DNA from 3 places in the Streptomyces sp. NPDC002032 genome. Region 2 is predicted to be linked to each of the others. Evidence: predicted binding sites of a transcription regulator. Region 2 holds the regulator's gene; each other region holds the start of a gene.
What was found. Region 2 encodes HrcA, which represses chaperone genes, less so after heat shock. Its sites were predicted from a motif close to TTNGCACTCNGNNNNNCNGAGTGCNAA; they were not measured.
Positions count from the first base shown of each region.

Region 1 (9,379 bases), on a different contig from region 2:
CGGAACACGCCGACGGTCAGCACCCCCTCGGGCACCCGGGCCACCAGCTCCCGGGCGGCGCCGGCCGCGATGGTCCGCGGGCTGGCGGCCGCGAAGACGAACCCGACGGCGTCGGCCCCGGCCGCCACGGCCACGTCGACGTCACGGGCGGTCTTCAGCCCACAGATCTTGACGAACGGTCCACTGCTTGCAGTCATGCCCCGAGTCTTCCAAACCGGTCCCCACCGCGGCGATACGTCCCACCCCCCGGGCACGCGGTCCGCCGGGGACGCGGTCCCCCGGGAACGCCCGAGGGCGGCACCCCCGGTGGGGGTGCCGCCCTCGTTCGAGAACAGCCGATCAGCCGGGGCCGATCAGAAGTCCATGTCACCGCCCGGCATGCCGCCGCCCGCGGGGGCACCGGCCTTCTCGGGCTTGTCGGCGATGACGGCCTCGGTCGTCAGGAACAGCGCGGCGATCGACGCGGCGTTCTGCAGCGCGGAGCGCGTGACCTTCGCCGGGTCGATGATGCCCTCGGCGATCATGTCGACGTACTCGCCGGTCGCGGCGTTCAGGCCGTGACCGATCGGGAGGTTGCGCACCTTCTCGACGACGACGCCACCCTCGAGACCACCGTTGACGGCGATCTGCTTGAGCGGGGCCTCCAGCGCGAGCTTGACGGCGTTGGCGCCGGTCGCCTCGTCGCCGGTGAGCTCAAGCTTCTCGAAGACCGAGGAGGCCTGGAGCAGGGCCACGCCACCACCGGCGACGATGCCCTCCTCGACGGCCGCCTTCGCGTTGCGAACGGCGTCCTCGATGCGGTGCTTGCGCTCCTTGAGCTCGACCTCGGTCGCGGCGCCGGCCTTGATGACGGCCACGCCGCCGGCCAGCTTCGCGAGGCGCTCCTGGAGCTTCTCGCGGTCGTAGTCCGAGTCGGAGTTCTCGATCTCGGCGCGGATCTGGTTGACGCGGCCCTGGACCTGGTCGCTGTCACCGGCGCCGTCGACGATGGTCGTCTCGTCCTTGGTGATGACGACCTTGCGGGCGCGGCCGAGCAGGTCGAGACCGGCGTTCTCCAGCTTGAGGCCGACCTCCTCGGAGATGACGGTGCCGCCCGTGAGGATGGCGATGTCACCGAGCATGGCCTTGCGGCGGTCGCCGAAGCCCGGGGCCTTGACGGCCACGGACTTGAAGGTGCCGCGGATCTTGTTGACGACCAGGGTCGACAGGGCCTCGCCCTCGACGTCCTCGGCGATGATCAGCAGCGGCTTGCCGGACTGCATGACCTTCTCCAGGAGCGGCAGCAGGTCCTTGACCGAGCCGATCTTGGAGTTGACGATCAGGATGTACGGGTCGTCGAGCGACGCCTCCATACGCTCCATGTCGGTGGCGAAGTAGGCCGAGATGTAGCCCTTGTCGAAGCGCATGCCCTCGGTGAGCTCAAGCTCCAGACCGAAGGTCTGCGACTCCTCGACGGTGATGACGCCTTCCTTGCCGACCTTGTCCATGGCCTCGGCGATGAGCTCGCCGATCTGGGTGTCGGCGGCGGAGATGGAGGCCGTCGAAGCGATCTGCTCCTTGGTCTCGACATCCTTGGCCTGCGACAGCAGGGCGGCGGATACGGCCTCGACGGCCTTCTCGATACCGCGCTTGAGGGCCATCGGGTTCGCACCGGCGGCCACGTTGCGCAGGCCCTCGCGGACGAGCGCCTGGGCGAGAACGGTGGCGGTGGTCGTACCGTCGCCGGCGACGTCGTCCGTCTTCTTGGCGACTTCCTTGACCAGCTCGGCGCCGATCTTCTCGTACGGGTCCTCGAGCTCGATCTCCTTGGCGATGGAGACGCCGTCGTTGGTGATCGTGGGCGCGCCCCACTTCTTCTCAAGGACGACGTTGCGACCCTTGGGGCCAAGGGTGACCTTGACGGCGTCGGCGAGCTGGTTCATGCCACGCTCGAGACCGCGCCGGGCCTCCTCGTTGAACGCAATGATCTTGGCCATCTGAAGTGGTCCTCCCGGACAGGGGTGGATTGCTCCGGACCGCGCCCGCGCCCGCGACGGACGGCCTGCGGAGCCGGCGGTTCCTTCCCGCCGGACCCGTCGGGCCTCACCGACCCGGTCCTCGTTTTGGTAGCACTCTCACCAGGAGAGTGCTAACGCCAATGATTAGCACTCGACCCCCGCGAGTGCAAGCGGCTCGGGGTGATCCCGGTCGGCTTCCGGCCGTGCGGCGGGGCGGCACAACGCACGAGGGGCCCACATCCCGTGTCCAGGATGTGGGCCCCTCGTGGTGAGTCGCGTCGGTGGTCGATCGCGCTGGGGACTCAGCCGGCAGCGAGCTTGACCATGTCCGCCTGCGGACCCTTCTGGCCCTGCGAGATCTCGAACTCGACCCGCTGACCCTCTTCAAGGGTGCGGTACCCGTCCATCTGGATGGCGCTGTAGTGGACGAACACATCCGCACCACCGTCGACCGCGATGAAGCCGTAGCCCTTCTCCGCGTTGAACCACTTGACGGTGCCCTGAGCCATGCCTAACTCCCCTATTACTGGCCCTTGCGCGGGTCCGCACTTCGCGGACCCGGGTCAGAAGTTGCGCCGGAACGCCTCGACCGCGGCTGAATGTATCCGCACCGGTGCTGTCTGCGACAGGTCATTCCGACGAGAATTCTGGACACGGGGAAACATTGAAATAGAGTGAAAATTTGGCATATTGCCGGGCAACTCGGGCCAGGCAATCCTCGCCAAAGACCCAAAGGCCGCACGCATGTTGACTCAATGTCAACCCTCCCCGGCCCCGCTCATATGCGGCGGGCAAGAACAGCGGAGGGGACTTCCCCAACCCTACCGCGCCCAATCAAGCAGAATTGCCCCCTCCGCTTATGAGCGGAGGGGGCAATTCACTTTACGTCCGGTGCCCGGCGGGGCAGGAGCGTCAGCCGCCCGCGACGGCCGGGATGATCGAGACGCCGGCGCCGTCCGGCGTCGCCGCCTGCAGACCACCCTCGAAGCGCACGTCGTCGTCGTTGACGTAGACGTTCACGAAGCGGCGGAGCTTGCCCTGGTCGTCCAGGACCCGGCCGGCGATGCCGGGGTGGCTGCGCTCCAGGGACTCGATGACCTCGGCCAGGGTCGCGCCCTCGGCCGGGACCTCGGCGACGCCGCCGGTGTAGGTGCGCAGGATGGTGGGGATGCGGACGTTGACGCTCATGGCGCTACCGCCTTTCCGGGAGTCGTGGGAAGGGTCAGGCCAGGCCGGCGGCGCGGAACGCGTCCAGGCTGGGGCGGATGACGGCGCTCTGGCCGCTGTCGGCGGCCACCGCCTCCAGGGTCTTCAGGCCGTCACCGGTGTTCAGGATCACGGTGGTCAGCGCCGGGTCGAGCTGCCCGTTCTCGATGAGCTTCTTCGTCACGCCGACGGTCACGCCGCCCGCGGTCTCGGCGAAGATGCCCTCGGTCTGCGCCAGGATCCTGATGGCCTCGACGACCTGGGTGTCGTTGACGTCCTCGACGTAACCGCCGGTGCGCCGGGCGATGTCCAGGACGTACGGGCCGTCCGCCGGGTTGCCGATGGCCAGGGACTTCGCGATGGTGTCCGGCTTCTGCGGGCGGACCACGTCGTGCCCCGCCTTGAAGGCGGTGGACACCGGGGAGCAGCCCTCGGCCTGGGCGCCGAAGATCTTGTACGGCTTGTCCTCGACCAGACCCAGCTTGATCAGCTCCTGCAGACCCTTGTCGATCTTCGTCAGCTGGGAGCCGGACGCGATCGGGATGACGATCTGGTCGGGCAGCTGCCAGCCGAGCTGCTCGCAGATCTCGTACGCCAGCGTCTTGGAGCCCTCGCCGTAGTAGGGGCGCAGGTTGACGTTGACGAAGCCCCAGCCCTCGCCCAGCGGGTCGCCGATGAGCTCGGAGCAGAAGCGGTTGACGTCGTCGTAGTTGCCCTCGATGCCGACGAGGTCGCCCCCGTAGACGGCGGCCATGACGACCTTGCCCTGCTCCAGGTCGTGCGGGATGAACACGCAGGAGCGGAAGCCGGCGCGGGCGGCCGCGGCGCCGACGGCGCCGGCCAGGTTGCCCGTGGAGGAGCAGGACAGGGTGGTGAAGCCGAAGGCGCGGGCGGCCTCGACGGCGATGGCCACGACGCGGTCCTTGAAGGAGTGCGTCGGGTTGCCGGAGTCGTCCTTGACGTAGAGCTTGCCGGTGACACCCAGCTCCTTGGCCAGGTTCCGGGCGTCCACGAGCTTGGTGAAGCCGGGGTTCAGGCTGGGCTTGGAGGCCACGTCCGCCGGGACGGGCAGCAGCGGGGCGTAGCGCCAGATGTTGTCCGGGCCGGCCTCGATGGCCGCGCGCAGGGCCTCGGGGTCGCCGAGCGGCAGGTCGTAGGCGACTTCGAGCGGACCGAAACACTCGACGCAGGCGAAAACGGGGCCGAGCTCGAAGCGGGTTCCGCACTCCCGGCAGGAAAGGCCGGTGGCGGGTCCGAGATCGACGGATCCGAGGGTGGCGGAGGTGGCGACAGTCTGTGCAGCCATGACGGCGAGGCCCTTTCTCCTCATCTTCCCCATGGCGCACTTCGCCATGAGACGGAATTGGCACCTTCCCGAGCCGGGGACCTCGCAGGAGTGCGTTCGAAACGCATCGCGAGAACCGACTGGAGGGTTGCCGGGGCTTCAACGGGCCGTGTCCCTCTGCCCCTCTGGATGAGCGGTATGGCACCGGCACACGCGCTCTGTGGCGCGCCGGTGCGTTTGTCCGCGGGACCCCCGGCATGCGGTGGTCCTTCGCGTTGTTCAAGACTGTAACCGAAGGCCCGGGTGGTTGAGACAGCCGTCCGAACGGCGAGATGGATCACATTTCGGCCCAAAACAATGAGTGGTGCCGAGGAGCAAGGAGTGCTGAGAGTGCTGGATGAGGTGGAGCGCTGGCTGGCGGACCGCTCCTGGTCCGCCGCCGACCGACCGCTCGACCAGCTGCTCGACCGGAAACGGGCGGCCGGGACGACGGTCAGCGTGGTGCTGCCCGCGCTCGACGAGGAGGCCACGGTCGGGCGGATCGTGGAGGTGATCCGGCGCGATCTCATCGACGGCCTCGCGACCCCCCTGGTGGACGAGCTGGTCGTGGTCGACTCCGGGTCCCGCGACCGTACGGCGGAGGTGGCCGCGAAGGCCGGCGCCCGGGTCGTGCACCGGGACGCGATCCTGCCGCGGATCCCGGCGCTGCCCGGCAAGGGCGAGGTGCTGTGGCGCTCGCTGCTCGCGACGACGGGCGACGTCGTCTGCTTCGTCGACGCCGACCTGCGGGACTTCTCCGCCTCCTTCGTCTCCGGGATCGTCGGCCCGCTGCTGACCGATCCGCAGGTGCAGTTCGTCAAGGCCATGTACGACCGCCCGCTGGGCGACGCCCCCGGCCAGGGCGGCCGGGTCACCGAGCTGGTGGCCCGCCCGCTGCTGAACCTGAACTGGCCGCGGCTGGCCGGATTCGTGCAGCCGCTGGGCGGCGAGTACGCCGTACGGCGCTCGCTGCTGGAGCGGCTGCCCTTCCCCGTCGGCTACGGCGTCGAGCTGGGCCTGCTGGTGGACGCGCTGCACACGGTCGGGCTCGACGCGCTGGCCCAGGTCGACGTCGGGGTCCGGCTGCACCGGCACCAGGACGGGCAGGCGCTGGGCCGGATGGCCGCCGCGATCTACCGCACGGCCCAGCTGCGGCTCTCGCGCGCGCACCTCGTACGGCCCGAGCTGACGCAGTTCGAGCGGGGGCCGGACGGGTTCGTCCCGCGCACCTACCCGGTGGACACCGAGGAGCGGCCGCCGATGGCCGGAATCGCCGAGTACGCGCGGAGCCGGGTGGCCTGAGCGGCCGGGGATGTGGCGTACGGCTCGGTTTGAGCCGGGGCGGGCCGGGCTAGGTTCGCGGCATGGCTTCTCAGGTACTCGTCGCCGCGAACCGCGGCCCGCTCTCGTACGCCCTCTCCGACGACGGCACCCTCAGCGCCCGGCGCGGCGGGGGCGGGCTCGTCTCCGGCCTGTCGGCGGCCCTCGCGAAGCAGCCGGAGGCCCTCTGGATCTGCGCCGCGCTCTCGGACGCGGACCGGGAGGCGGTGCGCCGGGGGACCGCCGAGCCGGGCGTCCGGATGCTGGACATCGATCCCGGCGTCTACGACGGCGCGTACAACGGCATCGCCAACTCGGTGCTCTGGTTCACCCACCACCACCTCTACGACGTCCCCCGCGAGCCGGTTTTCGACGCGGCGTTCCGCCGCCACTGGGAGGCGTACGAGGCCTACAACCGGGCCTTCGCCGAGGCGCTGGCCGAGGAGGCGGCGCAGGGCGCCCGCGTCCTGGTGCAGGACTACCACCTGGCGCTGGTCCCGGGACAGCTGCGGGAGCTGCGCCCCGACCTGCGGATCGCGCACTTCACGCACACGCCGTGGGCATCGACGGAGTTCATGGAGATGCTCCCGGACGACGTCCGCGGCCGGCTGGTGTGGGGGATGCTCGGCGCGGACGAGCTGGGCTTCCACGACCGGCGCTGGTCGGGCCACTTCATCAGCGGAGCCGGCCGGGACGACGCGGCCGGCATCGCGGAGCCGGCATCGCCCGCCGGGTCCCGGGAGCACGGGGTGTGGCACCGCAGGACGGTCCCCGGCGGGAGCGGGAGCGGGTACGGGGAGAAGCGCTTCACGAGGGTCCGCCAGTATCCGCTCGGCGTGGACGCGGACGACCTGCGGGCGCTCGCGCACCGGCCGGTCGTGGACGACAAGCTGGCGGCGCTGCGGGCGGAGGTCGCGGGCCGCAGGACGATCGTCCGCGTGGACCGCACCGAACTGTCGAAGAACATCCTGCGCGGCCTGCTGGCCTACCGGGAGCTGCTCACCACGCACCCCGAGTGGCGCGGCCAGGTGGTGCACCTGGCCTCCGCCTACCCCTCCCGGCAGGACCTGGAGGCCTACCGGTCCTACACGGCCTCGGTGCGGGAGCTGGCGGCGGAGATCAACGAGGAGTTCGGGACGGCGGACTGGCAGCCGGTCCTGGTCTCGGTCGAGGACGACTTCGCGCGTTCCCTCGCGGCGTACCGGATGGCGGACGTGGCGCTGGTCAACCCGGTGCGGGACGGCATGAACCTGGTCGCGAAGGAGATCCCGGTGGTCTCGGAGGAAGGCTGCGCCCTGGTGCTGTCGACCGGGGCGGGGGCGTACGAGGAGCTGAAGGGCGACGCCCTCACGGTGAACCCGTACGACGTGAGCGCGACGGCCGAGGCCCTGCACCAGGCCCTGTCCATGCCCCGCGAGGAGCGGGCGGAGCGCACGAAGCGGCTGGCCGCGGCGGCCACGGCGCTGCCCCCGGCGGCCTGGTTCGAGGCCCAGCTGGAGGCCCTGGCCGGGCTCTGAGCGGGGGCGGGGGCGGCGGAGCCGGGCGGCGGGGCGGCCGGCCGGCCCCGCCGCCCGGGCGCAGTCCCCGGGCGCGGTCCCTAGGCGGGGTCCGCGTCCGCCTCCGGCAGGGCGTCGGCCAGGCGGGCGAGGAAGGCGGCGACGGCGCCCGGCCCCGGCAGGACCAGGTCGGCGCGGGAGGCGAGTTCGGGCACCTCCGCCGAGCCGCTGCACACCAGCAGCCCCGGCAGACCGTCGGCGCGCCGCTTCTCGACGGCCGCGAACGCCGCGAGGTCACCGAGGTCGTCGCCCGCGTACAGCACCGCCTCGGCGCCGCGCTCCTCAAGGAACGCGTTCAGCGCGACGCCCTTGTCCATGCCCGGCGGGCGCAGTTCCAGGACGGCCCGGCCCGGCTCGACCATCAGTCCGTGACGGGCGGCGAGCTCCCCGAGGGGCTCCCGCAGGGCCTCGAACGCCGCCTCGGGATTCTCGGCGCGGCGGGTGTGGACGGCCAGCGCCCGGCCCTTCTCCTCGATCCAGGTCCCGCGCCACGCCCCGATCGCGTCGAGGAACCCCGGCAGCTCGGCCCGTACGGCGGCCACTCCGGGGTGTTCGGCGGGGGCGTGCACCACGCCGGAGACGGCGTCCCAGCGCTCGGCCCCGTAGTGCCCGAGCACCACGAGGTGTTCGAGCCCGGGCACCCCGGCGAAGCCGCCGTAGCGGACGGCGACCCCGGCCGGCCGGCCGGTGAGGACGGCGACCGCCGCGACCCGGGGCGCGAGCCGGGCGAGGGCCGGCACGGCGTCCGGGTGGGCGCGGGCCTGGTCGGGGTCGGCGACGATGTCGGCGAGGGTGCCGTCGAAGTCCAGGGCGACGACGGCCTTGCGTGGCGTGCGCAGGAGGGCGTCGAGTCCCTCGCGTCCGGCCGCGGTGGCGGGCACGGGCATCGGCAGGTCGTGCGGATGGCTCACCATACGGACGACCCTACCGGCGCCGCCCGGGCGCGCCCACCCCCTCCCGGGGAGCGGCTACCGGCGGGCCCGCTGGGCGGCGCGGATGCGGCGGAGCCGGTTGACCGTGCCCGGTGCGTGGGCGAGCGCCCGCGGATCGTCCATGAGGGCGTTGAGCAGCTGGTAGTACCGGACGGGAGTGAGCCCGAGGCCCTCCCGTACCGCCCGCTCCTTGGCGCCGGGCCCGGGCCAGGTTCGTCCCTCGTACGCGAGCACGGCGGCCTCCGTGGCCGTCAGGGGCCCGTCGTCCGTCATACGGCCAGATTAACGCCGCGCACCGACAGCCGTCCGGGGAGCCCCGGCCGGGACCGGGGCGGGACCCGGCCGGCCCGGGCCGGGGAGCCGTCAGCGCTCGGCGTCAGCGCGCTCAGCGCTCGCCGTCGGCCTTCCGCGCGGTCGTCGCGATGTCCTCCAGCACCTTCGCGGGCTGGCCGCCCGGCTGGACGACGCGTCCGATGTTCTGCTTGATGTCCTCGCTGACCCCGGCCCAGGACTTCTTGCCGACCGGGTAGAGGCGGGCGGTCGGCAGGGCGGTCAGGAAGGTCTTCAGCTGGGCCGCCGAGCCGCCGGTGGCGGACTCCATGGCCCGGTAGCCGCTGGTGGTGACCGGCAGCAGGTCGTACATGTTGGTGAAGGTGGTCACGTTCTTCGCCGAGTACAGGTGGTCCAGGAACTTTCCGGACTCCTTCTTGTGCCCGTTCTTGAAGGCCATCACCCAGTCCGCGACGCCCATCGCGGAGTGGTCGGTGCCGTCGGTGGTCGGCATCGGCACCATGCCGAACTTCACGCCCTTGCCGGCGGCCTGCTTGATCAGCGTGGGGTGGCCGTTGAGCATGCCCACCTCACCGCGGGTGAAGGCGTCGAAGGCGGCCTGGCGGTCCAGCTTGCCGGGCTCGACCGGGCCGGTCAGGCCCTGTCCGACCATCTTGTCGCGCAGGAACTCGAAGGACTTCACGTTCTCCGGGGAGTCGATCGCGTACGCCTCCTCGTTGTCGGTGTAGCCACCGCCGCCCGCCAGCATCCACA
Region 1 is NZ_JBIASM010000013.1:98,601-107,979, reverse strand. Features, by position in the region: gene ACFYYT_RS26815 (phosphoribosylanthranilate isomerase) at 1-197, opposite strand, end outside; gene groL (chaperonin GroEL) at 354-1,976, opposite strand; gene ACFYYT_RS26805 (cold-shock protein) at 2,300-2,506, opposite strand; gene ACFYYT_RS26800 (MoaD/ThiS family protein) at 2,910-3,185, opposite strand; gene thrC (threonine synthase) at 3,220-4,509, opposite strand; SAM riboswitch class I at 4,527-4,684, opposite strand; gene ACFYYT_RS26790 (glucosyl-3-phosphoglycerate synthase) at 4,879-5,829, shown strand; gene ACFYYT_RS26785 (trehalose-6-phosphate synthase) at 5,892-7,364, shown strand; gene otsB (trehalose-phosphatase) at 7,445-8,317, opposite strand; gene ACFYYT_RS26775 (DUF3263 domain-containing protein) at 8,372-8,608, opposite strand; gene ACFYYT_RS26770 (extracellular solute-binding protein) at 8,721-9,379, opposite strand, start outside.
Region 1: the regulator HrcA is predicted to act here: its motif matches at 2,106-2,132, upstream of groL (chaperonin GroEL).

Region 2 (9,379 bases):
TCGGACAGCGGGTGGATCCGCATCCGGGTGAGCGCGTAGCGGGCGATGTCGAGGATCGCCTGCTCGTCGACCTCGGTTCCGGACTCGTTGTTGACGTCGATCGACATGGTGCGCTGAGCTCTACTTCCGCTGGTGGCCGTTCGCGGCCTGCTGGCCGTCGTCGTACTTCTCGTACGCGTCGACGATACGGCCGACCAGCTTGTGCCGGACGACATCCTCGGACGTGAGGCGCGAGAAGTGGATGTCGGGCACTCCTTCGAGGATGTCCTGCACCTGCCGCAGACCGCTGCGGGCGCCGCCGGGCAGGTCCACCTGCGTGACGTCACCGGTGATCACGATCTTCGAATCGAAGCCGAGCCGGGTCAGGAACATCTTCATCTGCTCGGTGGTCGTGTTCTGCGCCTCGTCGAGCACCACGAAGGCCTCATTGAGCGTGCGACCCCTCATGTAGGCCAGCGGCGCGACCTCGATGGTGCCCGCCGCCATCAGGCGGGGGATCGAGTCCGGGTCCAGCATGTCGTGCAGGGCGTCGTACAGGGGGCGCAGGTACGGGTCGATCTTGTCGAAGAGGGTGCCGGGGAGGAAGCCGAGGCGTTCGCCCGCCTCGACCGCCGGGCGGGTCAGGATGATCCGGCTGACCTGCTTGGACTGCAGGGCCTGGACCGCCTTGGCCATGGCGAGGTAGGTCTTTCCGGTACCGGCGGGGCCGATGCCGAAGACGATCGTGTTCTTGTCGATCGCGTCGACGTACCGCTTCTGGTTGAGGGTCTTGGGGCGGATGGTGCGCCCGCGGCTGGAGAGGATGTTCTGGGTGAGCACCTCGGCCGGGGTCTCCGCCTCGCCACCACCGGTGCCGTTGGCCTTGAGCATGGCGATCGAGCGTTCCACTGCGTCCTCCGTCATCGACTGCCCGGTGCGCAGCACCAGCATCATCTCGTCGAACAGGCGCTGGATCAGGGCGACTTCGTCCGCCGGTCCGATCGCGCTGACCTGATTGCCCCGAACATGGATGTCGGCCTTCGGGAAAGCCTTCTCGATCACGCGCAGCAGCGCGTCGCCCGAGCCGAGCACCGTCACCATCGGGTGCTTCGCCGGTACGGTGAAGTGGGCTCGCGCCTGGCCCGGCGCGGGGGTGTGGGCTGTCGGTGTCTGAGTCATGGGCCGGCACTGTGGCCTGCGCATACCTCCCGCTGAGGGGCCGCTCGGGTCGTCGACCTCCGGAGTACCAAGGGTACGTCCACGCCCGGGCATCCCCGAGGGGTTTTCCGGTCCGGCACCCGGGTGTTCCCCCGCCGTTCCCGTACGGGACGCGGGCGGGCGGCCCGGGGCCCGCCCCGGCCCGGCCTACACGGGGTGGCGGAAGCCGATGGTGGGCACCGCGCGGCGGCGCGCGGCGGGGGTGGCACCCGGCGGCAGCAGGGCGTCGAGGAAGCCGTAGCGGCCGCGCAGGGCCTCCGGGGCGGTGCGCCACCAGTGGGCCACCTCGGGCCAGCCCGGTGCCGAGAGGGAGCCGCCGAACTCCTGCACCGAGAGGGCGGCGGTCAGCCCCGCGAAGGCGAGCCGGTCGGCCAGGGGCCAGCCCGCCAGGCTGCCGGTGACGAAGCCGGCCACGAACACGTCCCCGGCGCCGGTCGGGTCCAGGGCGTCCACCGTGATCGCCGGGACCTCGGCCGTCTCCCCGGTGCGGCCGTCCACCGCGTACGAGCCCTCCGCTCCCATGGTCACCACCGCGACCGGCACCTTCTCCGCGAGGGCGCGGGCCGCGGCGCGCGGACACTCGGTCCGGGTGTAGCGCATCGCCTCGCCCGCGTTGGGCAGGAAGGCCTCGCAGTGGCCGAGGTCGGGCAGGGCGTCCAGGTCCCAGCGCCCGGTGTCGTCCCAGCCGACATCGGCGAAGATCCGCGAGCCCCGGCGGGCCGCCTCGGCGACCCACCCCTCGCCCGGGCCGGCCGCGAGCGAGGCGACGGCGGCGCGGGTCTGCGGAGGACACCAGGGGAAGGGGCCCGGGCCGGTGGGGGGCGGGGCCTCGTGGCCGTGGGAGACCATCGTGCGCTCGCCCTCGTAGGCCATGGAGACGGTGACGGGGCTGTGCCAGCCGGGGACGGTCCGCGACATCGACAGGTCGATGCCCTCGCCCTGTTCGAGGGCGTCCCAGCAGTACTCGCCGTAGTGGTCGTCGCCGAACGCGGCGGCCAGCGAGGTGCGCAGGCCGAGCCGGGCCAGGGCGGTGGCCATGTTGGCGACGCCACCGGGGCTGGACCCCATGCCGCGCGCCCAGGACTCCGTACCGCGCACGGGGGCGGAGTCGAGGCCGGTGAAGATGATGTCGAGGAAGACCGTGCCGGTCAGGAAGACGTCGCAGGCCGGGTCTTGGGGATCGCGCAGCGGGCCCAGCGGGTCCAGCTTGCCCGGGCGGATGGTGCGGCTGTCCCGACTGGTCACGATGTGCTCCCCGTTGAAGTGTCGTTTCTGTGTTTGCGGTGCAGGGGTGGAAAGCTGCGAGCCCTGCCCGTGTCCGACAGGAACGAAACCCAGTGTGACGCACCTCACCGCGCGCACATGCCCGGTCACGCCCCGCACCGGACGGGAAGCCGGCCGGCACGGGGGCGGCGGACAGCGGGGCGGCGGACAGCGGGCGGCGGGCGGGCCTACGGGCGCTTGGGCACGGGAACCCGTACGAGGTCCGCCGCGATCGTCAGCTCGCCCTCGAAGCCGGCCGCGCGGGCCTCGCGTTCGAACTCCGACGGGTCGGGGTAGCGCTGCGAGAAGTGCGTCAGCACCAGGTGCCGCACGCCCGCGTCCCGGGCGACCCGGGCCGCCTGGCCCGCGGTGAGGTGGCCGTGGTCGCTGGCCAGCGCGGCGTCGGCTTCGAGGAAGGTCGACTCGATGACCAGCAGGTCGCAGCCCTGCGCCAGCTCGTCCACCCCGGGGCACAGCCGGGTGTCCATGACGAAGGCGAACCGCTGCCCGGCCCGGTGCTCGCTGACGTCCTCCAGGGAGACCTCGCCCAGCCGCCCCTCGCGCTGGATCCGGCCCACGTCCGGGCCCTTGATCCCGTGTCGCGCGAGCAGCTCCGGAACCATCCGGCGCCCGTCCGGCTCGGTCACCCGGTAGCCGAAGGACTCCACCGGGTGCGAGAGCCGCCGCGCCTCCAGGCGGTACGGGGGCCCGTCGGCCAGGGTCCCGTCCCGCTCCACCGGCTCCTCGCGCAGCCGGACCGTCTCCCGGTAGGCGGTGGCGTAGCGGAGCCGGTCGAAGAACTTCTGCCCCGAGGCCGGGTAGTGCGCGGTCACCGGGTGCGGGACCCGGTCGAGGTTGATCCGCTGGATCACCCCGGCCAGGCCGAGGCTGTGGTCACCGTGGAAGTGGGTGACGCAGATGCGGTTGATGTCGTGCGCGGCGACCCCGGCCCGCAGCATCTGGCGCTGCGTGCCCTCGCCCGGGTCGAAGAGGATGCCCTCGCCGTCCCAGCGCAGCAGGTAGCCGTTGTGGTTGCGGTGCCGGGTGGGTACCTGGCTGGCGGTGCCCAGGACCACGAACTCTCGTACGGACACGCGCTATCCGGGGGGCCACTGGAGGCCGCGGCCGCCGAGGACGTGCGCATGGGCGTGGAAGACGGTCTGCCCGGCTCCGGCACCCGTGTTGAAGACGACCCGGTAGCCGTGCTCCACGATCTTCTCGTCGGCCGCGACCTGCCCGGCCTCGCGCAGTACGTCGGCGGCGATGGCCGGCTCGGCGGCGGCGAGGGAGGCGCCGTCGGGGTAGTGCGCCTTGGGGATGACCAGGACGTGCGTCGGCGCCTGCGGGTTGATGTCGCGGAAGGCGACGGTCGTCTCGGTCTCGCGGACCACGGTCGCCGGGATGGTACCCGCGACGATCTTGCAGAACAGGCAGTCCGCCTGCGGTTCCCCGGCCATGGCCGTGCCTCCCGTGTCGTTGATCGGTCGGGGCATCGTAACCGCCCGCCCGCCGGCCGTCGGGCTCGCCTGTAGCGGACTACGACCAGCGGCCGGTGCGCGCCAGCAGGACCGCGGTGGCGGCCGTCCCCGCCGTCGAGGTCCGCAGCACCGAGCGGCCCAGCCGGTACGGGTGGGCCCCGGCCCCGGCGAAGGCGGCCAGCTCCTCGGGGGACACCCCGCCCTCGGGGCCGACGACGAGCACCACGGAGCCGGCGGCGGGCAGCGGGGCGGTCGCCAGGGCCTGCGAGGCGGTCTCCCGGTCCTCGTGGAGCACCATGGCCAGGTCCGCCCCGGCCAGCAGCGCGGCGACCTGCTTGGTGGACAGGGCCTCGGCCACGTCGGGGAACCGCACCCGGCGGGACTGCTTGCCCGACTCCCGGGCGGTGGCCCGCCACTTGGCGAGGGACTTCGCCCCGCGCTCCCCGCGCCACTGGGTGATGCAGCGGGAGGCCTGCCACGGGACGATGGCGTCGACGCCGGTCTCCGTCATCGTCTCGACGGCGACCTCGCCCCGGTCGCCCTTGGGCAGCGCCTGCACCACGGTGATCCGTACGGCCGGCTCGGGCTCCTCGGCGGTCGCGGTGACGGAGACGACCAGGCGGTCCTTGCCCTCCGCCGCCTTGACGACGGCGTCCGCCCAGTGCCCCCGGCCGTCGGTGAGGACGAGCTCCTCCCCCGGGTTCAGCCGCTTGACCGACACCGCGTGCCGCCCTTCGGGGCCGTCCAGCACGAACTCGGGCCCCACGGGGACCTCTTCGACCACGAACACGGGGGCCGTCATGACGCTCTCCTCATCTGCAACACCTTCAACGCGCTCTGCGCCTGGGCCAGCTCGGCCGCCAGCACCTCCACCAGCTGTCCCGCGGGCAGGGCCCGCGCCAGCCGGTGCGCCTGCCCCGCCCACAGGGCCATGCCCTGCGGGTCACCCGCCGCGGCGGCCGCCGCGCGCAGCCCGGCGGTGATGTGGTGGACCTGCGGGTAGGCGGCCGGAGCGTACGGTCCGTGCTCCCGCATGAAGCGGTTGACCAGACCCCGGGCGGGGCGGCCGGAGAAGGCCCGGGTCAGTTCGGTGTGCCCGAACAGCGGGTCGGTCAGGGCGTTCTTGTGCAGGGGGTGCGCGCCGGACTCCGGGCAGACCAGGAAGGCCGTGCCGAGCTGCGCCGCCTCCGCCCCCGCCGCGAGCACCGCCGCGATCTGCGCGCCGCGCATCAGGCCGCCCGCGGCGGTGATCGGGAGCGCCACGGCCTCGCGCACCTGCGCGACCAGCGCGAGCAGGCCGACGCCCGCCGTGCCGTCGGTCTCCGGGTCGTCGCGGTGGGTGCCCTGGTGGCCGCCCGCCTCGACGCCCTGGACGCAGACGGCGTCGGCGCCCGCGTCCTGGGCGGCGCGCGCCTCGTCGACGGAGGTCACGGTGACGACGGTGTGCGTACCGGCCGCGCGCAGGCGGGCGAGGGCCTCGGGGGCGGGACAGCCGAAGGTGAAGGAGACGACCCGGACCGGGTCCTCCAGGAGGATGGCGAGTTTGGCGTCGTAGCCGTCGTCGCAGGTGCCGATGATGTCCTCTTCGGCGAGCGAGACCCCGTACCAGGCGGCCTCGCCGGCGAGCTGGCCGCGGTAGGCCTCGACGGCGGCGGGGTCGACGTAGCCGGTCTGCGGGAGGAAGAGGTTGACGCCGAAGGGCAGGCGGGTGAGCCCGCGCAGCTGCTTGATCTCCTGGTACATGCCGTCGGCGGTCTTGTAGCCGCCGGCGAGGTAACCCAGCCCGCCCGCTTCGCACACGGCGGCGGCGAGGGCCGGGCCGGACACCCCGCCCGCCATGGGGGCCTGCACGATCGGGTACTGGTGGAGACCGTTCGGTGCGGAGGACATGGACTGCATCGTGCCACGTCCGGCGCACCGCACCGAATCACGGCAATTCGCCTGGCATAGTCCGCTTTCCTGCCCGCGTGAGGGAAGCACGGAGCCCGGTCCGGGGCGTCCCCGGACCGGGCTCGTACAGGCCGTTCGGTGTCGCTCAGCGGCCGTTGAAGGCGTCCTTCAGACGGCTGAAGAGGCCCTGCTGGCCGGGGGCGAACTGGCCGGTCGGGCGCTCCTCGCCGCGCAGCTTCGCGAGCTGGCGCAGCAGGTCCTCCTGCGCCGCGTCGAGCTTGGCGGGGGTGGTGACCTCGACGTGCACGATGAGGTCGCCGCGGCCGCCGCCGCGCAGGTGCGTGACGCCGCGCCCGTGCAGCGGGATCGCCTGGCCGGACTGGGTGCCGGGCCGGATGTCGATCTCCTCCAGGCCGTCCAGCGTCTCCAGCGGGCACTTGGTGCCGAGCGCGGCCGCCGTCATCGGGATGGTGACGGTGCAGTGCAGGTCGTCCCCGCGGCGCTGGAAGGTCGGGTGCGGCAGTTCGTGGATCTCCACGTACAGGTCGCCGGCGGGGCCGCCGCCGGGGCCGACCTCGCCCTCGCCCGCGAGCTGGATCCGGGTGCCGTTCTCGACGCCGGCCGGGATCTTGACCGTCAGGCTGCGGCGGGAGCGGACCCGGCCGTCGCCCGCGCACTCGGGGCACGGGGTCGGGACGACGGTGCCGAAGCCCTGGCACTGCGGGCAGGGGCGCGAGGTCATGACCTGGCCCAGGAAGGACCGGGTGACCTGCGAGACCTCGCCGCGGCCGCGGCACATGTCACAGGTCTGCGCGGAGGTGCCGGGAGCGGCACCCTCGCCCGAGCAGGTGGTGCAGACGACGGCCGTGTCGACCTGGATGTCCTTGGTCGTCCCGAAGGCGGCCTCGTCCAGTTCCAGGTCCAGACGGATCATGGCGTCCTGGCCCCGGCGGGTCCGCGAGCGCGGTCCGCGCTGCGAGGCCTGGCCGAAGAAGGCGTCCATGATGTCCGAGAAGTTGCCGAAGCCGCCGGCTCCGAAGCCGCCGGCGCCACCGCCGCCGCCCGAGGAGGACAGCGGGTCGCCGCCGAGGTCGTAGACCTGCTTCTTCTGCGGGTCCGAGAGCACCTCGTAAGCCGCGTTGATCTCCTTGAAGCGCTCCTGCGTCTTCGGATCCGGATTCACATCCGGGTGGAGTTCACGCGCGAGGCGCCGGAAGGCCTTCTTGATCTCGTCCTGGGAAGCGTCGCGGCGCACGCCGAGTACGGCGTAGTAGTCCGTGGCCACTTACGACTCCGCCAGGATCTGTCCGACGTAACGTGCCACTGCGCGTACCGCTCCCATCGTTCCGGGGTAGTCCATGCGGGTCGGTCCGACCACGCCGAGTTTGGCGACTGCTTCGCCGCCCGAACCGTAGCCGACCGAGACGACCGACGTGGAGTTGAGCCCCTCGTAGGCGTTCTCGTGACCGATGCGTACGGCCATCCCCGACTCACTGGCCTCGCCCAGCAGCTTGAGGAGCACGACGTGCTCCTCAAGCGCTTCGAGCACCGGCCTGATCGTCAGGGGGAAATCATGTCCGAAGCGGGTGAGGTTGGCGGTGCCGCCGATCATCAGCCGCTCCTCCGCCTCCTCGGCCAGCGTTTCGAGGAGCGTCGCCAGGACGGCCTTGACGGTCGCCCGGTCGTCGTCCGCCTCGAAAGACTCCGGAAGGTCCTGCACGAGCTGCGGCACGTCGGTGAACCGTCGGCCGACGACCCGGCTGTTGAGCCGTGCCCGCAGATCGGCGAGGGAGATCTCGCCGAAGGGGGTCTGGGTGTCGACGAGCCGCTGCTCGACCCGCCCGGTGTCCGTGATCAGTACGAGCATCAGCCGGGCCGGGGCCAGCGACAGCAGCTCGACGTGCCGGACGGTGGAGCGGGTCAGCGAGGGGTACTGGACGACGGCGACCTGCCGGGTGAGCTGCGCGAGCAGCCGCACGGTGCGGCCGACCACGTCGTCGAGGTCGACGGCGCCGTCGAGGAAGTTCTGGATCGCCCTTCGTTCGGGCGTGGACAGCGGCTTGACCCCGGCGAGGCGGTCGACGAAGAGGCGGTAGCCCTTGTCCGTGGGGATCCGGCCCGCGCTGGTGTGGGGCTGGGCGATGTAGCCCTCCTCCTCCAGCACGGCCATGTCGTTGCGCACGGTCGCGGGCGAGACGCCGAGCCGGTGCCGCTCGGTGAGGGCCTTGGAGCCGACCGGCTCCTCCGTTCCGACATAGTCCTGGACGATGGCGCGCAGCACTTCGAGTCTGCGTTCACTGAGCATCGCGCACACCTCCGGATGCGGTCGGTCGGTCATCGGTCGGTCATCGGTCGGTCACGATCGGTCGTCGATCGCTCCCGGCGGACCGGTCGCGGCCGGGTCACCCCGGGCCCTTCCGGCCCTTCGTTGGCACTCTGAGCACCCGAGTGCCAGAGAACCCCCGGTCAGTGTACGGGTGGGCGGTACGCCCCGGGCAAGGGCGGCCCGCCAGGGTAGCGTCGCCGCATGGACGTACGTTGGGAAGAGGCGGGCTGGGAACGGCTGACCGGACGGGTCGGGCGCAGACGGCTTCCGGTGTGGGACTGCACGGTGGGACTGGTGGTGGGAGACGAGTCGGTGCTCCTGGTCGACCCCGGTTCGTGCGTGCGCGAGGGGGCCCTGGTGCGGTCGGAAGCGGAGCGGCTGACCGGCCGGAGCGTGACCCATATCGCATTCACCCACGGACATTTCGACCACGTGCTGGGCTCTCCCGCCTTCGCGGACGCCGCGTTCTACGGGGCGGTCGGCCTGGACCGGCTCCTGGGGACCCCGGGCGGCCGCGAGGAGCTGTGCGCGAGCGCCTCCCACCACGGTCTGGACGGGGCGGAGGCGGCCGGGTCGGCGGCCCTGCTGCGGGCGCCGGAGCACCCGGTGTCGGACGAGCGGACGCTGGACCTGGGCGGCGCCCGGGTGCTGCTGGCCAACCTCGGGCCCGCGCACTCGCAGCACGACCTGACCGTGCTGGTACCGGGCGAGCGGGAGACGGTGTTCTGCGGGGACCTGGTGGAGGAGTCGGGCGAACCCCAGGCCGGCCCGGACGCGGTGCCCGGCCAGTGGCCCGCGGCCCTGGACCGGCTGCTCGCCCTGGGCGGGGAGGACGCCCTGTACGTGCCGGGGCACGGTGCGGTGGTCGACGCCGCCTTCGTCCGTGCGCAACGCGCCACACTGGCCGCCCGGTTCGGCGTGTCGGAGGCGTGAGCGGGGCCGCTCTCCTATCGTCGGCCGGATGCGTGAGTACTCCCCCGACCTGACCCCGCAGTGGAAGCGCGCCCGGCCCGTGCCCGAGGTGCCCGCCGACCCCGACCTGGTGGTCGAGGTGGCGGGCACCGACTTCTGCGGGGCCGTGGTGGGCTGCGAGGCGGGCACCGTGACCCTGGAGGACCGCTTCGGCAAGCGGCGGGTCTTCCCGATGGAGCCGGCCGGCTTCCTGCTGGAGGGCGCGGCGGTGACCCTGGTCCGCCCCTCGCGGGCGTCCGCCGCGCCCGCCCGT
Region 2 is NZ_JBIASM010000003.1:133,781-143,159, forward strand. Features, by position in the region: gene ybeY (rRNA maturation RNase YbeY) at 1-107, opposite strand, end outside; gene ACFYYT_RS08765 (PhoH family protein) at 121-1,158, opposite strand; gene ACFYYT_RS08770 (PfkB family carbohydrate kinase) at 1,345-2,442, opposite strand; gene ACFYYT_RS08775 (ribonuclease Z) at 2,649-3,554, opposite strand; gene ACFYYT_RS08780 (histidine triad nucleotide-binding protein) at 3,558-3,917, opposite strand; gene ACFYYT_RS08785 (16S rRNA (uracil(1498)-N(3))-methyltransferase) at 3,997-4,740, opposite strand; gene ACFYYT_RS08790 (nitronate monooxygenase) at 4,737-5,828, opposite strand; gene dnaJ (molecular chaperone DnaJ) at 5,974-7,113, opposite strand; gene hrcA (heat-inducible transcriptional repressor HrcA) at 7,114-8,133, opposite strand; gene ACFYYT_RS08805 (MBL fold metallo-hydrolase) at 8,356-9,087, shown strand; gene ACFYYT_RS08810 (DUF3097 domain-containing protein) at 9,116-9,379, shown strand, end outside.

Region 3 (9,379 bases), 510 kb from region 2:
CACGCGGCGCGCGGAACCGAGGACGTCCAGACCGGCCTGGTCGAGCTTGAGGCCGACCTCCTCGGCGATGACGGTGGCACCGGTGAGGGTGGCCATGTCCTGGAGCATCGCCTTGCGGCGGTCACCGAAGCCGGGGGCCTTGACGGCGACCGCGTTGAAGGTGCCGCGGATCTTGTTGACGACGAGGGTGGAGAGCGCCTCGCCCTCGACGTCCTCGGCGATGATCAGCAGCGGGCGGGAGCCGCCGGCCTGGATGACCTTCTCGAGCAGCGGCAGGAGGTCCTGGATGGAGGAGATCTTGCCCTGGTTGATCAGGATGTACGGGTCGTCGAGGACGGCCTCCATACGCTCCTGGTCGGTGACCATGTACGGCGAGAGGTAGCCCTTGTCGAAGGCCATGCCCTCGGTGAACTCCAGCTCCAGGCCGAAGGCGTTGGACTCCTCGACGGTGATGACACCGTCCTTGCCGACCTTGTCCATCGCCTCGGCGATGAGCTCGCCGACCTGCGAGTCCTGCGCGGAGAGCGCGGCCACGGCGGCGATGTCGGACTTGTCCTCGATCGGACGGGCGGTCGCGAGGAGCTCCTCGGACACGGCCTTGACCGCGGCGTCGATGCCCTTCTTCAGGGCGGCCGGGGAGGCGCCCGCGGCGACGTTGCGCAGACCCTCGCGGACCAGCGCCTGGGCCAGCACGGTGGCGGTGGTGGTGCCGTCACCCGCGATGTCGTTGGTCTTGGTCGCCACCTCCTTCACCAGCTGGGCGCCCAGGTTCTCGTACGGGTCGTCCAGCTCGACCTCGCGGGCGATGGTGACACCGTCGTTGGTGATGGTGGGAGCGCCGAACTTCTTGTCGATGACGACGTTGCGGCCGCGGGGGCCGATCGTCACCTTGACCGTGTCGGCAAGCTTGTTGACGCCGCGCTCGAGAGCGCGACGGGCGTCCTCGTCGAACTTGAGAATCTTCGGCATGGGAGCGGTTCAGCCCTCTCGTTGCGATCCCCGGCCGCTCACCGCGACCGCCTGGAACGAACTACGCCCCTCGCCGCCCGGCATCAGCAGGGGTGACCAGGGGCGTAGCTCAAACAAAAACTGGAGAAGTGTCTTACTTCTCGACGATCGCGAGCACGTCGCGGGCCGAGAGGACGAGGTACTCCTCGCCGTTGTACTTCACTTCGGTGCCGCCGTACTTGGAGTACAGGACGACGTCGCCGACGGTGACGTCGAGCGGGAGACGCTGGCCGTCCTCGAAGCGACCGGGACCGACCGCGAGGACGACGCCCTCCTGGGGCTTCTCCTTCGCGGTGTCCGGGATGACCAGGCCAGAGGCCGTGGTCTGCTCGGCGTCGAGCGGCTGGACCACGATGCGGTCCTCAAGCGGCTTGATGGCAACCTTGGAGCTGGTGGTCGTCACGATCCGACCTCCCCCTTCGGAGATCCGGGGTTAACTGTCTGGGGTGGCGACCAGGTCGATCCGTCGTCGCGGGTGCCGGACCTACCTGTCGCTGCGTTGGCACTCACCAGTGGCGAGTGCCAGGTGCGACACTATTCCGGCGATTAGCACTCGGTCAAGCGGAGTGCCAATCCAGCTGCGCGCGGCGTCGCGATCCGGCCTCTCCTCAGCCCCCCGGGCGGCGGTCCGAGGACGGCCCCGGGGCAGCCTGAGTACCCGTACTCAGGCGTCGGCGGCCGCCCCCGGACCACACTGCGTCCATGACGACGACACCGAGTGGGCGCGGCGGGCCCGGCTGGGCCGCGGACCTCGCCGGGGCCCTGCTGCTGACCGTACTGGAGGCGGCCGTCATCGCCGCGGGCCTCTACTGCTCGGTCTTCGCCGCCTGGGACCCCGGCGGCAGTGACGAGGGCCGCGGGCGCCGGGTCCTGATCTGGGTGCTGGGCGGGCTCGTGCTGGCGGCCGCGGGCGCCGCCGTCCTCTCCGGGCGCGCCTTCCGCCGCCGCGCCCCCGTCACCGGATGCGTCCAGGCCCTGGTGTGCGCGGTGATCCTCCTGGGCACCGCGGCCATCGCCGTCGAGTCCCGCGACGAGCTGCGGCCGGCGCCCGCGCCCGCGCCGGGGCACGGCGCGCCGGGGCACGGGGGGACGTACGGGCCGTGCGCCGGCGGCGGGGACGACCACGCGTGTCCGGGAGGGTGATCCGGCCGGCGCGCGGCGGCGGCCGGGCGGCGCGTGCGAGATGGGCAGTATGTGATGGTTGGCCCGTGTGTGCCCTGTAGCCCGTGTGTGACAGTTGAGCCGTGCGCATCCTCGTGGTCGAAGACGAAGACAACCTGGCCGAGTCCCTCCGCCAGGGCCTGTCCGCCGACGGCCACCGCGTCGAGGTCGCCCGCGACGGCCACCGCGGGCTGGAACTGGCCCTCACCGGCGGGCCGTACGACGCCGTCCTGCTGGACCTGATGCTCCCGGGCCTCGGCGGCGCCGAGATCTGCGCCCGGATGCGCGCCCACGGCGACCCCACCCCCGTCCTGATGCTGACCGCCAGGGACGGCGAGTACGACGAGGCCGAGGGCCTGGACGCGGGCGCCGACGACTACCTCACCAAACCGTTCTCCTTCGTCGTGCTCGGCGCCCGCCTGCGCGCCCTCGCCCGCCGCGCCGCCGCCCCCGAACCCACCGTGCTGCGCGCCGGCGACCTGGTCCTCGACCCGCAGGACCGCCGCTGCCGCCGGGGCGAGATCGACATCGAGCTCACCGCGCGCGAGCTCGGCGTGCTCGCCTGCCTGATGGAGCGCCCCGGCCGGGCCGTCGCCAAACAGGACATCCTCGACGAGGTCTGGGACGCGCCCCACGGCATCGACCCCAACATCGTCGAGGTCTACGTCTCCTCCCTGCGCAAGAAGATCGACGCCCCCTTCGGCCGGCGCTCCATCCTCACCGTCCACGGCACCGGCTACCGGATGGCCCCCGACGGTGGTTAGCAGCGTCCGCGCACGGGCCGCCCTGGCCGCCGCGCTCGCGATGGCCGCCGTCCTGGCCACCGGCGGACTGTGGCTGTTCACCCTCACGCGCGCCAACCTCCTCGACAACACCACCGGCCGCACCGAGCTGGCCGCCCGGAAGGTCGCCGCCCAGCTCGACACCCGGACGCTGCCGCCCGGCGGCCGGCTGCCCGCGCCCGAGAGCGGCGTCGACCTGGTCCTCGTACGGGACGCGGCCGGCCGGACGGTCGCCACCAGCGGCGGCCCCCAGGACGTCCCCGGCCTCACCGCACTGCGGCCCGCCCCCGGCCAGGACTCCCGCGCAACCGTCCTCCCGCCCGCCCACCCCGGCGCGGAACGGCGCACGGCGGTGGTGGTCACCACCCCCGGCCCGCCCGGCGCGCACGACCCGCACGCCCCCTACGCCGTGTACGCGATGACCGTGCTCAGCGACGTCGACGACGCCACCCGCGCCACCGCCCTCGGACTCCTCGCCGGCGCGCCCCCGCTGATCGCCTTCTCCGCGGCCCTGGCCTGGTGGGTCACCGGACACGCGCTGCGCCCCGTCACCGCGATCCGCACCGAGCTGGCCGCCGTCACCGCGAGCGAGCTGGACCGGCGCGTCCCCGACCCCGGCGGCGCCGACGAGATCGCCCGGCTGGCCCGGACCGTCAACGACACCCTCGACCGGCTGGAGCGTTCCGACGCCCGCCAGCGCCAGTTCACCGCCGACGCCTCGCACGAACTGCGCAACCCCCTGGCCGCCGTCCGCGCCCGGCTGGAAATCGCCCTCGCCCGGGAGCACCCCGACCGGGAGTCGGTGGCCGCCGCGCTGGCCGACACCGAACGGCTCCAGCGGATCGCCGCCGACCTGCTGCTGCTGGCCCGCCTCGACGGCGGACCCGCGCCCCGCCCCGCCGAACCGGTGGACCTGGCGCTGCTCGCGGCGGAGGACGCGGCCCGGCGGTCCGCTCCCCGGGTGCCGCTGCGGCTGGAGGCGCGGGCGCCCGTACCGGCGTACGGGGATCCGGCGCGGCTGGAGCGGGCCCTGGCCAACCTGGTGGACAACGCCCTGCGGCACGCCCGTACCGGGGTCCTGGTCCGGACCGCCGCCGAGGACGGCTGGGCGGTGCTGGAGGTGACCGACGACGGGCCGGGCATCCCGGAGGCGGACCGCGACCGGGTCTTCGAGCGGTTCGTGCGCCTCGACGCCGACCGGGGCCGCGCGAGCGGCGGCACCGGGCTGGGGCTGGCCATCGCCCGGGAGATCGCGCGGGCCCACGGGGGCGACGTACGCGCCCTGCCGGCGCCGGGCGGCGGAGCGCGGCTGCGGCTGCGGATCCCGGGGAGGGGGTGAGGGGGCGAGGCTGAGGGGGCGGGGCGGGGCGGGCGCGTGGGGGGCTGCTGCGCGCTCAGGATTCCTTCAGCGGGTCTGCGCGAGCATCGTCAGGCATGAGCGCGCAACGGAGGAAGACCAGCCGCCGCCGGCCCTCGCCGCGGCGGATCGGCCGCACCCTGCTGATCACGGGCTGCGCCCTGACGGTGATGGCGGGCGGCACCGCCTGGTACGTCTACCGGGACCTGGCATCGAGCATCGGCAGCTCCAAGGCCCTGGAGGGCGCCGAGAAATCGGCGCACGGGGACGTGAACATCCTGCTCATGGGCCTGGACAGCCGCCGCGACCAGAACGGCGACCCGCTGCCCGAGGAGGTCCTGGACCAGCTGCACGCGGGCAGCTCGGACATCGGCGGCTACAACGCGAACACCCTGATCCTGCTGCACGTCCCGGGCGACGGCGGCCGGGCGCAGGCCTTCTCGATCCCGCGCGACGACTTCGTGGACATACCGGGGCGGGGCAAGGACAAGGTCAAGAAGGCGTACGGGCTGGCGAAGGCGGCCCGGGAGGACCAGCTGTCGGCGCAGGGGGTGCGCGACCGGCGGCGGCTGGAGCAGGAGGGGCGCGAGGCGGGGCGCAGGGCACAGATCGACACGGTGCGCGGCTTCCTCGGCGTCCCGGTCGACCACTTCGCCGAGCTGAACCTGGCCGGTTTCTACCACCTGGCGGATGCGCTGGACGGCGTACCGGTGTGCCTGAAGAAGCCGGTGAAGGACCGGTACTCCGGCGCTGACTTCCCCGCGGGCCGGCAGACCCTGAACGGCCGGCAGTCCCTGGCCTTCGTACGGCAGCGGCACGGGCTGGCCATGGGGGATCTGGACCGGACGAAGCGGCAGCAGGCCTTCCTGGCGGGCGCGACGCAGAAGCTGAACTCGGCCGGGACCTTCACGGACCCGGTGAAGCTGCTCAGGCTGATCGACACGGCGAAGGAGGACGTCGTGACGGACGCGGGCTGGGACCTGCTGGGGTTCGTGAAGCAGGCGAAGAACCTGTCCGGCGGAAAAGTGCGGTTTACGACACTCCCCGTCGAGGGGTTCGGAAGGAACCATGGGGAGGACATCAACGTCGTAGATGATATGAAGATAAAGCGCCTCATTGCCGAGCAGATCGGTCCCCAGACCACTGCCACCCCGAGTGCACCGAGCGCCATGTCCTCTGCTCCCCTTCCCCCCTCGTCGCCGCCGGCGTCACCCTCATCACCGCCGTCGGCGTCACCCTCATCACCGCCGTCGCCCCCGTCACCGGGGGAAGAGCCCGGCACCATCGACGGCGGCGGCGTCCCGTGCGTGGACTGAGGCCGCTGACGGCTTCGGGCGCCCGCCGCCGCACCGAAGCGCTGCTGCTGCTCCTCGTCATCGGCATCGCGGTTTTCGGCCATGTGAGCGCCGGTCTGGCGATGAACGGGGAGCTGCCGCAGCAGCTCACCAGCTTCGTCATCAGCATGACGCTGCTCTCCCTGGTGGGGCACCTGGGCATCCGCCGGTTCGCCCCGTACGCGGATCCGCTGATCTTCCCGCTCGCCATGCTGCTGACCGGGCTCGGCCTGGTGCTGATCCACCGTCTCGACCAGGGGTACATCGAGCGGTACGGGTCCGACGCGAACGCGCCCGGCCAGCTGATGTGGACGGTGGTCGGGGTCGCCGCCTGCATCCTGGTGGTGGCGCTGCTGCGCGACCACCGGCTGCTCCAGCGGTTCATCTACATCACCATGGCCGTCGCGCTGGTGCTGCTGATCGCGCCCGCGTTCTTCGGCGCGGACACGTACGGGGCCAAGCGCTGGATCATCCTCTTCGGCTTCTCGCTCCAGCCCGGCGAGTTCGTGAAGATCATGATCGCGATCTTCTTCGCGGGCTACCTGGTCATCCACCGCGACTCCCTGGCGCTGACCGGCCGGAAGTTCCTGGGCATGCGGCTGCCCCCGATGCGGCAGCTCGGACCGATCATCACGGTGTGGATCGTGTCCATGCTCGTCCTGGTCTTCGAGCGCGACCTCGGCACCTCGCTGATCTTCTTCGGCGTCTTCGTGGTGATGCTCTACGTGGCCACCGAGCGCACCAGCTGGATCGTGTGCGGGCTGCTCATGGCCTCCGTGGGCGCCTTCGTGGTGGGCTCGACCGAGCCGCACGTGAAGGCGCGCGTGGCGGCCTGGCTGGAGCCGCTGTCCTACTACTGGAAGGACCGCCCGCCGGGCGTCACCTCCGACCAGTCGGCGCAGGCGCTGTTCAGCTTCGGCACCGGCGGCGTCTCGGGCACCGGCCTGGGGATGGGCCACCCGGAGCTGATCAAGTTCGCGGGGCGCAGCGACTTCATCCTGACCACGGTCGGCGAGGAGCTCGGCCTGGCCGGCGTCATGGCCGTCCTGCTCCTCTACGCGCTCCTCGTGCAGCGGGGCCTGCGGATGGCGCTGGCCGCGCGCGACCCCTTCGGCAAGCTGCTGGCGGTGGGCCTGGCCTCGGCGCTGGCGCTCCAGGTCTTCGTGGTGGCGGGCGGCGTCACGGGCCTGATCCCCCTGACCGGCAAGGCGCTGCCCTTCCTGGCGAAGGGCGGCTCCTCGCTCCTGGCCAACTGGATCATGATCGCCCTGCTCCTGCGCATCAGCGACAGCGCGGAGCGCCAACGCGAAGCGGACGCCCGAGGCCCGGCGGAAACCACGATCACCCCCCTGGTCGCGGCGGGGTGAGGGGGCGGGGCGGGGGTGGGGGGGCGGGGTCCGGGGGGGGGCGGGGTCCGGGGGGCGGGGTCTTCGCGGAGCAGCATCAGGGAGGGTTTGGTGGTCTCCCGTCAGTCTCATCGTCCTTCCGTGTCGTGCCGGTCCCTCAAGGGCGCTCCTTCGTCGCGTCGCTTCGCGATGGCCTTCGGCCACCCTTGACCGACCGTCCCGCCACGGAAAAACGAAGACTGCCGGGAAACCCCCAAAAGAACGTTCACGGGGCAGAGAGCCTGGCCGATCGTCATCAGGGAGCCGAGACCCCCACCGCCGAGGACACCCAGGTGGGCCCGATGTCCGGCCCTCCCAGACCACATTCGGCGCCAGGGGCAGCCAGACCACACCAAACAGCGACCAGAACAACCGAGCGGGACGTTCGGCGCATCGGATCGCTACGCGCTTCTCTCGGCATAGCGTCTGCGGCCCGTCTGGGGCTGGACATAAGCCGCCCAAGGCTCGTCCAGGGCCGGCAGTCACGCGTCTGCGGCCGTGTTGGAGTGAGAGAGCGACGAGAGTGAGTTTTCATGCGGGTTGAGGGCGATCGTGGTCTGTCGAGCGTCATCTGACGATCTCCATCCGCCGATCTCCGTCTGCGGGGGGGGCGGTCGCCGCTCTCCGTCCGCCGGGGGGCGGTCGCTCGTCAAGTAGGGCCATTTCTTCGCCTTGGGCGGCTTATGTCCAGCCACAGACGGGCGGCGGACGCTATGCCGGGCGAAGCGCGTAGCGATCTGATGCGCGGGGGCTTCTGCTGGAGCCGCAGGCTCGTCGTATCGCTGTCTGGTGTGGTCTGGCCGCCCCCGGCCCGGAATGCGAGGCGCACGGGCCGGATGTCGGGTCCACCTGGGCCTCATGGGGAGGGGTTTGGCTCCCTGACGAGGATAGGACCGGTCTCACCGCCCCCTGGCCGTCCTTCTGGGGCTTCCCGGCAGTCTTTAGTCTTTCCGGGACGGGACGGTCGGTCAAGGGTGGCCGAAGGCCATCGCGAAGCGACGCGACGAAGGAGCGCCCTTGAGGGACCGGCCCGGCACGGAAGGACGGTGGACTGCCGGGAAACCCCAGACCCTCCCCTGATCCCGATCCACTGCACCCCGCCCCCGTGGCCCCGGGCAGCGGGCCCCGAGCTCCGGGCAGCGCCCCCGCCCGTACCCCCCGACCAACCCCAACCCCCGCTAGAGGTAGTCCTCCAGGCGGCCGATCTTGTAGCCCTGTTCCTGGATGTGCTGGAGCATGCGGGTGGTCATCTGGATCTCCGTCGCGCCCTTGAGCTCCGAGGGGCCGCGGAAGTGGGCCAGGATGATGTCACCCGGCTGGAGGGCGGAGCCCTCGGCGTACTGGAAGTTGTTGATCTGCATCGACGCGCGCCACAGGACGACCGAGGAGATTCCGCACTCGGAGGCGGCCTTGAGGGTGTCGTCGTTGTAGTTGCCGTACGGCGGGCGGAACAGCGTGGGGCGCTTTCCGAAGCGCTTCTCCAGGCGTTCCTGCTGGCCGCAGATCTCCTTCTTCTGCGCCGCGAACGGCAGCGTGCGCAGGTTCGGGTGGGTCAGCGTGTGGTTGTTCACCGTGCTGCCCGAGCCGTTGTCCCGGAGCTTCTCGAAGTGCGAGTAGTCCGCCGAGGCGATGTTGTCGGTCAGGAACATGCTGATCGGCAGCTTCAGATCGGCCGCCATCTTCAGGAACTCGGGGTCCTTCTCCGCGCCGTCGTCGAAGGTCAGGAAGACGACCTTGTCCGTCGGCGGGACGGGTATTCGGTCCACCACGACCGGCCTGCCCGGGGCCGCCTTGGACAGTTGGGGCTTCTGCGCGGGCTTGGGGGCGTACTGGAGCGGGGCGCTCAGGCCCCATTTCCGGTACGCGTCGTCCCCCGCGGAAGCGGAGGCCGAGGGGACCGCGGAAGACCGCGCGGACGGGGAGGCCGATGCCGTCCCCGTCGCCTGCGCGGTCTTGCGGCCGAGCCGTTCGATGGGATCCACGCTGTTCCCGCACCCCGTCAGGGACAGCGCGAGCGCGCCGGCCGTCAGCGTCCCGGCTACCAACCGACGCGCGTACTTCACAGGTAGTCCTCCAGGCGGGCCACGGCGTATCCCTTGTCCGTGACGGTCTTCATGACATGACGGATCATGTCAGGCATCGTGCCCTTCCAGTCCTCCCGGCCGCGGAAATGAGTCAGGATGATGTCGCCGGGGTGGAGGTCGCGATCCCATTCGCGGTAGTCCATCCGGTTCACGAACGCCTCGGCGTTCCACAGCGGTACGGCCTTGATGCCGCAGGACTTCGCCGCGCGCAGCGTGTCCTGGTTGTAGTTGCCGTAGGGCGGCCGGAAGAGCGTCGGGCGCTTGCCGA
Region 3 is NZ_JBIASM010000003.1:642,264-651,642, forward strand. Features, by position in the region: gene groL (chaperonin GroEL) at 1-969, opposite strand, end outside; gene groES (co-chaperone GroES) at 1,103-1,411, opposite strand; gene ACFYYT_RS11055 (DUF6234 family protein) at 1,711-2,151, shown strand; gene ACFYYT_RS11060 (response regulator transcription factor) at 2,253-2,933, shown strand; gene ACFYYT_RS11065 (HAMP domain-containing sensor histidine kinase) at 2,926-4,290, shown strand; gene ACFYYT_RS11070 (LCP family protein) at 4,386-5,624, shown strand; gene ACFYYT_RS11075 (FtsW/RodA/SpoVE family cell cycle protein) at 5,612-7,009, shown strand; gene ACFYYT_RS11080 (polysaccharide deacetylase family protein) at 8,206-9,090, opposite strand; gene ACFYYT_RS11085 (polysaccharide deacetylase family protein) at 9,087-9,379, opposite strand, start outside.
Region 3: the regulator HrcA is predicted to act here: its motif matches at 1,555-1,581, upstream of groES (co-chaperone GroES).